Regions from separate parts of the Delftia sp. JD2 genome, predicted to be linked through region 2. Evidence: predicted binding sites of a transcription regulator. Region 2 holds the regulator's gene; each other region holds the start of a gene.
The links. The regulator LexA, encoded in region 2, represses DNA repair genes until DNA is damaged. The targets are predictions, from matches to a motif close to ACTGTATNNNNATACAGT.
Positions count from the first base shown of each region.

Region 1: a site for LexA is predicted at 843-860, ahead of recA (recombinase RecA). Genes of this name have one in related genera too.
Region 3: a site for LexA is predicted at 1,709-1,726, ahead of ACM14_RS24860 (PA0069 family radical SAM protein). Genes of this name have one in related genera too.

Region 1 covers NZ_LFJT01000045.1:38,047-41,284, reverse strand. Annotated here, with positions in the region: gene ACM14_RS21490 (response regulator transcription factor) at 1-143, opposite strand, end outside; gene ACM14_RS21485 (MarR family winged helix-turn-helix transcriptional regulator) at 243-743, opposite strand; gene recA (recombinase RecA) at 891-1,994, shown strand; gene recX (recombination regulator RecX) at 2,197-2,673, shown strand; gene yddG (aromatic amino acid DMT transporter YddG) at 2,670-3,238, opposite strand, start outside.
Region 2 covers NZ_LFJT01000072.1:22,676-25,913, forward strand. Annotated here, with positions in the region: gene adk (adenylate kinase) at 1-429, shown strand, start outside; gene ACM14_RS26430 (asparaginase) at 521-1,510, opposite strand; gene lexA (transcriptional repressor LexA) at 1,609-2,283, shown strand; gene ACM14_RS26440 (hypothetical protein) at 2,446-2,868, shown strand; gene ACM14_RS26445 (sigma-70 family RNA polymerase sigma factor) at 3,125-3,238, shown strand, end outside.
Region 3 covers NZ_LFJT01000062.1:28,969-32,206, forward strand. Annotated here, with positions in the region: gene ACM14_RS24855 (LysR family transcriptional regulator) at 1-522, shown strand, start outside; gene ACM14_RS24860 (PA0069 family radical SAM protein) at 560-1,702, opposite strand; gene rnk (nucleoside diphosphate kinase regulator) at 1,997-2,401, shown strand; gene ACM14_RS24870 (acyltransferase) at 2,475-3,238, opposite strand, start outside.

The DNA of each region.
Region 1 (3,238 bases), on a different contig from region 2:
AGGTCGAACTCGCTGCTGGTCATCAGCGCGGTATCGGCCTCGCTGCCGTTGGCCACATGGCTGACCACGGCGCCCGAGCCGCGCAGGCTGCGCAGCAGACCATCGGCCAGGACCTGGTCGTCTTCGGCAATCAGAATGCGCATGGGGTTGTCTCCTGAAATACAGACGCGCTCTGGATGTTGGAAATGCGCGTCTTTGATTCCTAGGATTCTAGGATGCGCCCCGCCCCACGGGCAGGGACCTTACCCGAGTGAGCCGCCGCCCGCATAGGCCTCCAGCCCCAGCGCCACCACGGTGGCGATGTCGTCGCCGACTTCCTCGCGGAACTCGGCCTCGGCCTGGGAAACGGCGTCATGGAAGGCCTGCAGCCATGCCAGGCCCGCAGGCGTGAAGCGGATTCGGCGTGCGCGCGCATCGCGCTCGTCGCTTTCGCGCGTGACCAGGCCCCAGGCCTCGCACTGGGCCACCAGGTCGCCCATGGACTGCTTGGTCATGCCAGCGCGCTCGGCCAGGTCGGTGAGCCTGTCGCCAGCCAGTGACAGATGCCGCGTGATGTGGATGTGGGCCGCACCCACCTTGTCGCGCGCCGCAAGATTGGACAGCGCCAGCGGCACCTCCACATCGCGCGCCATGAGCTGCAGCACACGCGCGTCGAACCGCCGCATGGCATGGCCGAGCAGGCGGCCCAGGTGGGTCTGGCGCCAGGCGTCGGCGGGCGGCGTGACGGGGGAAAACTCACTCATGGATGCATTGTGGAGGCAAATCCAACAAGTCAGGAAAACTGACTAAAAACACCCACAAAACAAACCAACAAGCCCATAAACTACTGTTCAAGCATCCAGCCTGAATGCAAATACAGAGCTGAAACCCCAGCCAACCCAGGAGTCCGCATGAACACCGCCGTCACCACCGCCAACAGTGAAAAAGCCAAGGCCCTGCAGGCCGCACTCGCCCAGATCGAAAAGCAGTTCGGCAAGGGCACGATCATGCGCCTGGGTGAAGGCGAAGCCATCCAGGACATCCAGGTCGTCTCCACCGGCTCGCTGGGCCTGGACATCGCCCTGGGCGTTGGCGGCCTGCCCCGTGGCCGCGTGATCGAGATCTACGGCCCTGAATCCTCGGGCAAGACCACGCTGACGCTGCAGGTCATCGCCGAAATGCAAAAGCAGGGCGGCACCTGCGCCTTCATCGACGCCGAGCACGCACTGGACACCAGCTACGCCCAGAAGCTGGGCGTGAACCTCAACGAAGTGCTGATCAGCCAGCCCGATACCGGCGAGCAGGCCCTGGAAATCGTGGACAGCCTGGTGCGCTCGGGTGCCGTGGACATGATCGTCGTGGACTCGGTGGCCGCCCTCACACCCCGGGCCGAAATCGAAGGCGAGATGGGCGACCAGTTGCCCGGCCTGCAGGCCCGCCTGATGAGCCAGGCGCTGCGCAAGCTGACAGCCACCATCAAGAAGACCAACTGCATGGTCATCTTCATCAACCAGATCCGCATGAAGATCGGCGTGATGTTCGGCAGCCCCGAAACCACCACGGGCGGCAATGCGCTGAAGTTCTACGCCTCGGTCCGCCTGGACATCCGCCGCACCGGCACCATCAAGAAGGGCGACGAGGCCATCGGCAACGAGACCAAGGTCAAGGTCGTCAAGAACAAGGTCTCGCCTCCGTTCAAGACCGCCGAGTTCGACATCCTCTTCGGCGAGGGCATCTCGCGCGAAGGTGAAATCCTGGACATGGGCGTCAACGCCAAGATCCTCGACAAGTCGGGCGCCTGGTATGCCTACAACGGCGAGAAGATCGGCCAGGGCCGCGACAACGCCCGCGAATTCCTGCGCGAGAACAGCGGCCTGGCCGTGGAGATCGAGAACAAGGTGCGCGACAGCCTGGGCATCGCCCTGCTGCCCACGGCCGGTGGCGATGCCCCCGAAGCCAAGGCCGCCAAGGCGGGCAAGGCCAAGGCCGACAAGGACGGCGTGATCGAAGCCTGAGCGGCCTGACCCCTCACTGCAGGCGCTGCCGCGCCTGCACACACTGTGTTTGCCATCTTGGCGTAGGCTCACGTCTGCGCCTTTTTTATCGCCGGGACGCCCCAAGGCAAAAAAGCGGCCCCCTTGGGGGGCAGCGGACCTTGCGCAGCAAGGGGAGCGTGGGGGCCTTTTTTATTTGGGACGATTCAGGAGACATTGCCGCATGGGATTCGCCAAGCTGTCGCTCAAGGGCCGGGCGCTCAAGCTGCTGGGCCAGCGCGAACATTCACGGCTGGAGCTGGAACGCAAGCTCGCCCCCCATGTGGAGGAAGGCGAAGACCTGGGCGCCATGCTCGACGCGCTGGAGCAGCGCGGCTTCATCAGTGCCCAGCGCGTGGCCGAGTCCGTGCTGCACCGCAAGGCCGCGCGCTTTGGCACGGCACGCGTGGTGCAGGAGTTGCGCAACAAGGGACTGGACGACGGCCTGGTGCGCGCCGCCGCAGAGCAACTGCGAGCCACCGAACTGCAGCGCGCCCTTTCCGTATGGCGCCAGCGCTTCGGCGCACCACCGGCCACACCGCAGGAACGACTCAAGCAGATGCGTTTCCTGGCTGCGCGCGGTTTTGGTGGAGAAATTGCGAGCAAGGTGCTGCGGGGGCGCAGCGAAGACTGGGACGCAGGAGCAGAGGACGAAGGCTAGTCTGCGCGCCGGGTCGCACCCCAGCACACCAGCGACCCCACGGTCACCAGCACCACGCCCTGCCAGAAGCCCCAGCCCGGCTGCACCTGCAGCCAGGCACTGGCCAGCAATGCAGAGAACACGGGCGTGAAGTACGAGGCGGCAGCCATCACGGCCAAGTGCCCGTGCTGTATGCCGTGCTCCCAGCAGCTGTAGCCCAGGGCGGTGAGCCCGCCCACGGCCAGCAATTGAAGCACCACGGTGCCCGACCACTGCATGCCGCCTTCACCGCCCAGCCACAGCCATTTGATCCACAACGCCAGCGCGGTCCATATCAGGAAAAGGCCCACGGCATTGTGGCCACCGCCCCAGCGCCGCGCAGCCAGCGAATAGCAGGGCCACAGCAGGGCCGCGCCAAAAGCCAGTCCATACGCCAGCGGGTTGGACAGCATGTGGTCCGCCATGCCCCGCAGTTGCAGCGAGTCGCCGCCCAGTACGCGCGTCAGCCCCCACAGGCACAGCAGCACGCCGGGCCACAGCCACCAGCGCGCATGCTGCTGGCGCAGCAGCACGGCCAAAACGATGG
Region 2 (3,238 bases):
TGCGCCAACGGCTTCCTGTTTGATGGATTTCCCCGCACCATTCCCCAGGCAGACGCCATGAAGGCCGCTGGCGTGAAGCTGGACTACGTGCTGGAGATCGACGTGCCCTTCGACGCCATCATCGAGCGCATGAGCGGCCGCCGCTCCCACCCCGCCTCGGGCCGCACCTACCACGTCAAGTTCAATCCACCCAAGGTCGAAGGCCAGGACGACGTGACCGGCGAGCCGCTGGTGCAGCGCGAAGACGACAAGGAAGAAACCGTCAAGAAGCGCCTGGACGTCTACAGCAGCCAGACCCGCCCCCTGGTGGACTACTACCGCGCATGGGCCGAAAAGGAAGCCGCAGCGGCACCCAAGTACCGCGCCATCAGCGGCTTGGGCTCGGTCGAGGACATCACCCAACGCGCACTGGCTGCACTGGCTGAGTGATGCAGGCCATGTGCCGCAACGAAAAAAGCACCCGCCGGGTGCTTTTTTGTTGACCGCCAGCAACTGAAGAAATGCCGGCGTCGCCGCAGGCTCAATCGCGCGGCTGCGCTGCCAGCGCCAGCATCATCGCAATCCGGGCCTTTGCCACGGGCAGATGCGCCAGATCGGCCTCTGCCGGGTTGGTCCCAAGGCCGGAGGCCACGGGCAGGCCTTCGGCACAGCGCGTGCCTCGCCAGATCCAGACACCCCTGTCGCGGGCACGCTGCAAGGCCGCTTCCATGCCTTCGTGAACCGTCGCATTGCCCGTGCCAGCCACGACGATGCCACGCACGCCTGCGGCCACCAGCGCATCCACGCCGCTGGCACGCGCCAAGGCGCCGCTGAACACCACCTCGACCCAGGGCAGCTCATCCAGCGCCAGCAGATCAGATGACATGGTCGCAGGCACCATGGCCCCCGTGGACGGCGCGGCGGGGGAGGACGGCGCATCGGGCACCAGCCAGCGCACACGCCCTTCCTCCACCAACGCCTGCGGCCCGCCTTCCACGGAGCGCATTGCCTGCAGCCGGTAGGGATGGACCTTCTGCACCTGGGCTGCCGCATGCACCTCGCCGCCCGCCACCACCCATACGCCGCTGCGCCCGCCGCTGGCAGCCACGGTCACGGCATCGCGCAGATTCTGCGGCCCGTCGGCCAACAGGGCAGTGGCCGGGCGCATGGCGCAGGTCAACACAATGGGTTTGGTGGCCGGCAGCAGGCTATGCAGCAGCCAGGCCGTCTCTTCCAGCGTGTCCGTTCCATGCGTGATCACCACGGCACGTGTGTCCGCATCCTCCAGTGCCTGCATGCAGGCGCGCAGCAACGCGCGCCACACGGGCCAGTCCATATCCTTGCTGTCCACCTGCGCGATCTGCTGCGTCTGCACGGGTCCCAGCGCCTGCTGCTCCAGGTCCGGCACGGCCTCCAGCAGCGACTGCACCGTGATCTGCCCGGCCTTGTACCCCACGCCCTGCGACTGCGAATCCGCCCGGCCGGCGATGGTCCCGCCCGTGCCCAGAATCACCAACTTTGACTGCCCCACTTGCACCTCTTGGAAAACTGGTTAAAAATACAGATACTGTATAAATCATCAGATGGCCTCCCAGCCTGCCATCTGCCCTCAAGGACCGGACGCACGCCATGCTCGACCATCCCAAGCTCACCGCCCGCCAGCAACAGATCCTGGACCTGATCCAGGCCGCCATCTCCCGCACGGGCGCGCCTCCCACCCGCGCGGAAATCGCCAACACGCTGGGCTTCAAGTCCGCCAACGCTGCCGAGGAACACCTGCAGGCCCTGGCCCGCAAAGGTGTGATCGAACTGGTCAGCGGCACCTCGCGCGGCATTCGCCTGCGTACCGACACCGTGCGCAACATTAATGCCGCGCGCGGCACCAGCTTCGGACTGCCGCTGTCGGCCCTGGCACCGCTGATGTTGCCCCTGGTGGGCCGCGTTGCGGCGGGCTCGCCCATTCTCGCGCAGGAACACATCGACCAAACCTATTCCGTCGAGCCCAGCCTGTTCCAGACGCGCCCCGACTATCTGCTGCGCGTGCGCGGCATGTCCATGCGCGACGCGGGCATCATGGACGGCGACCTGCTGGCCGTGCAGTCCGCACACGAAGCCCGCAACGGCCAGATCGTCGTGGCGCGCCTGGGTGACGAAGTCACCGTCAAGCGCCTGCGCCGCACCACGCAGGGCGTGGAACTTCTGCCGGAGAACCCCGATTACCCGGTGATCCGCGTCGCCCCCGAAGAGGCCTTTGCCATTGAAGGCCTGGCCGTGGGACTGATCCGCAACAGCATGTCCATGTAAGCCGGACTGGCGGCCCTTCTCAGGCCGCCTCACCCCATTTCACGCACCGCCCAGGTGGTAGGCGCGAAGCCTTGGAGCTTCGCCCTGGGCGGAGCTTTGCCCGCAAACCGCAATCCTGCCTGTGTCCATGCCTCTTTGAAACACGCCAACAGGAGTCGTCACATGGGATTCGCTCTGCCAACACTGTCTTCTTTTTCCTTCCTGCGCCTGGCACATGGCATCCGCCTGACTGCGACCGCCATGGAGTCGGCCATGCCTCTTGCACAAGCCCCTGCGTGCCAGCCATTACCTGCCGCAGCACCCGAGCCCGCCAACGTGATCTCTTTCAGCAAGGCACGCCGGCGCAGCCAGCAGCGCCGCGGCAAGGCCGCACGCGCTGCAGACCATGGAGATGCCCAGCTGATCCTGCCCTTGCTGCCGGCGCAGCCCGCCCAGCAATCCGCGCCTGAGCAGCCTTCAGGCCTGCGCATCATCCAGCGGTCGCCGCAGGAGCAGCCGGAATGCCTGTTCATCTCCGGGCGCATGGCCGATGTCTGCGCCGCGCTGGAGCGCATGGAAGCGCATGGCGGACCAGCAGCCAACTGAGGCCCGATGCAAGGTGTGCGACACACCTTGCACGACACAAACCTGGTTGGCGCGGACCGCGTGCCGCACGAGGAATCGGCCTGCGCAAATCTGGTGCAGGCTGGCGGCCACCACTACCCTGTAGCGCACATGCAACAAGTGGATGCCCTCTTTGCGGGAGGGGCGCCGGCCTGAAAGATAATTGATAAGCATTCTTATTATCTTTTGCAGTAGCGATTGCCACTGCGCGCCCGCCTCCTCCGCCCCAGCCTTCTCCGTGCACAGCCTCTACCAGAACCACCATCCCTGGCTGGAAAGCCTGCTGCGCAAACGCCTGGGCAACCGTGACGATGCCGCCGACCTGGCCCAGGACACCTTTGTGCGCCTGCTG
Region 3 (3,238 bases), on a different contig from region 2:
CATCCGGCCGTGCGCGTCTACATCGAACCCGGCACCTCCTCACTGCTGCTGGACCAGGTGCAGGCCGGCCATCTGGATGCGGCCATCCTTGTGCACCCGGCCTTCGCCATGCCCAAGACCTGCGAATGGCGGCTGATGCGCAGCGAGGCACTGATTCTTCTCGCGCCCCGGGACATGAAGGTGCGCGATCCGCTGCTCACGGCCGCACGCGAGCCCTTCATCCAGTACGACCGCAAGGTGGTGGCAGGAAAAATGGCGGATGAATACCTGCGGGGCCACGGCATCAAGCCGAAAGTGCGCTTTGAGCTGGACGGCATCGAGCAGATCGCACAGCTGGTTGCGGAAGGCTTCGGTGTCTCCATCCTGCCGGACTGGCCCGTGCTGGGACCGCCGGATGCCAGAACGCGCCGATGGCCGCTGCCCCCTCCGAGACCGTCCCGCGAAGTGGGCATGGTCTGGCTGCGCTCTTCGGTGCGCTCCCCGCTGGCAGCCGCCTTGTCCGAGCTGGTCGACTACCGCTAGCGGACCATGCCCTGGCCTGTGCCTGGCACGCAGGCTCTCAGAACAGGCTGCGCTGCGGCAGCAAAAGCGACGGGTGGTAGAGGCTGCAATCGAGCCGCAGCGGCTCGCGGTTGAATCCGTACCGACGGCAGGCCAGGGCAAAGCGCTGGCGCAGCAGCTCGGCCCAGTGGCCCGTGCCCTTCATGCGCTGGCCGAACTCGGCGTTGTACACGCGGCCGGCCTCGCGCTGCTCGCCCTGGATGCCGTGCAGGTCGCGCACGCGCTCCATCACGCGGCGGGCGCGGTCGGGGTAGTGCACCTGCAGCCATTGCTCGAACAGCGGCGCCACTTCCCAGGGCAGGCGCAGCACGGCATAGAAGGCGTGGCGCGCGCCTGCGTCGGCGGCCGCCTCCAGCACCTTCTCCAGGTCTTCGTTGATGAAGGGAATCTGCGGTGCCAGGCTCACGCCCACGGGCACGCCCGCCTCGGTCAGCGCGCGGATGCTGCGCAGCCGGCGGTGCGGCGCGGCGGCGCGCGGCTCCAGGTGGCGTGCCAGGTCGGCATCCAGCGTGGTCAGCGTGATGTGCACCGAGGCCAGGCCCTGGCGCGCCAGCGGGGCCAGCAGGTCCAGGTCACGCTCCACCCCGCTGCCCTTGGTGACGATGGAAAACGGGTGGCGCGCCTCGGCCAGCACTTCGATCAGGCGGCGCGTCAGCCCCAGCTCGCGCTCCACGGGCTGGTAGCAGTCGGTGACCGAGCCCAGCATCACGGGCGCGGCCACATGGCTGGCGCGCGACAGCTCGGCGCGCAGCAGCTCGGGCAGGTTCTGCTTGGCGATGAGCCGGGTCTCGAAGTCCAGCCCCGGCGACCAGCCCAGGTAGCTGTGCGTGGGCCGGGCATAGCAATAGATGCAGCCATGCTCGCAGCCCCGGTAGGGATTGAGCCCCATGTGAAACGGCAGGTCGGGCGACTGGTGGCGGCTCAGCGCCGAGCGGGCCTGCTCCCAGCGCAGTTCGGTGCGCAGCGGAGCGGCCTCTTCGTCTTCGGCGGGCGCCTCAAGGCTGCCCCAGCCGTCATCGAAGGCCTCGCGCGGGTCGGTGGTGAAGCGGTGGGCCAGCTGGCTGGCTGCGCCCCGGCCCTTGATGGCGTGCAGGGGCACCCGGGCCGTGTCGTGATGAGGCGTGGGAGGACTGGGAAGCATGGAGCAACTGTATAAAAATACAGTCATGCCGCCAAGCACTCCCCGCATGCCTGCAGTTGCGAAGTGGGTTTTGCCGGCTTGGCAAGTGCCCACGCCAATCCGCACCGCACCGTGCGGGTTCGCTTGGCAGAACCCACACGGGCCTGCACAATGGGCCTATCGCACCAACTTGGTGCTTTTCTCTTTTCTGAAGATGCCTTGGCCCGGACAACCGCGTTGCCCGGGCTTTTGTCCGTTTGGGCGCCGCTGCCCTTCACTGCAGCCACGGCGCAAGCACACAAGGGAGCCAACACCATGGAGCGCAAGCCCCACATCATTCTTTCGTCCCTGGACCTGGAGCGCATCGAGGCCCTGCTGGACAAGCAACCCGCCTTCCCCGGCCGCGACGCGCTCGAGGCCGAGCTGGACCGCGCCGACGTGCTCGAACCCAAGGAAATGCCGCCCAATGTGGTGACCATGAACTCCACCGTGCGCTTCACGCTGCTGGAGTCGGGCAAGTCCAATACGCTGACCCTGGTCTATCCCAAGGAGATGGATGGCAGCTCCGACAAGGTGTCGGTCTTCGCGCCCGTGGGCATTGCCCTGCTGGGCCTGAGCGTGGGCGACCAGTCGCGCATGGCCGGTCCCTCGGGCCAGGTCACCGTGCGCGTGGATGCCATCGAGTTCCAGCCGGAAAGCGCAGGCGAGCTGCACCGTTGAACGCCGACCGGCGTGAAGCGAAAAAGGCAGCCAACCGGCTGCCTTTGTTGTTTGTGGACTGACGCAGCGCGCCTCAGCGCAGGCCTGCCACAAATGCCGCGATCAGGCCGGTGCCCACCAGGCCCGCCTGCCAGCGCAGCGCCATGTGCCAGCTGGGAACGTGGCGCTCCACGCGCTCGTACAGCAGATGGCCGGCCGCAATCGACAGCACAAAGGCCGTGCACATGCCCAGCAGGGCGGCGGGAATGGAATGTGGCCAGAAATGGCTTTCCACGGCATTGACCAGCAGGCAGACCGAGAAGTGCACGAGAAACACCGAGTACGAAATCTTGCCCAGCCGGCGCAGCGGCGCCCAGCCTTGCGCCTGCGCAAACGCGGGGCTGCGCATGGCCACGACCAGGGCCAGCGCCGTGGCACCGGCCAGCGCGATGCGGTCGCGCCACTCCAGTGCCAGTGCCGCCACGACCAGGGCCACGATCAGCAGGGACCAGCTCCAGGCCGTCGAGGACTTGTCCGCATGCGCGGCCCAGTAGGCCAGCATGCCCAGGCCGTAGGCGCCAAAGAAGTACGGCGCCCACACATCCCATTGCGCATCCAGATTGAAGCCCAGCAGCGAAGCCGCCACGCCGATCACCACCAGCGCCTGCGCCACGCTCAGCGCCCAGGGCCAGCAGCGTGACAGGGCGTCGCCGCCAAAGCGGCGGCGCAGCAAGGCACCGCCCCAGCGCGTGCCGGCCAGCAGCAGCGCCGTCAGCGCAAACAGCTGGAAGTCGATGGACACATACCAGACGCCGGCGGACAGCGATTCCTCGCCCACGATGTTCTGCAGCAGCAGCG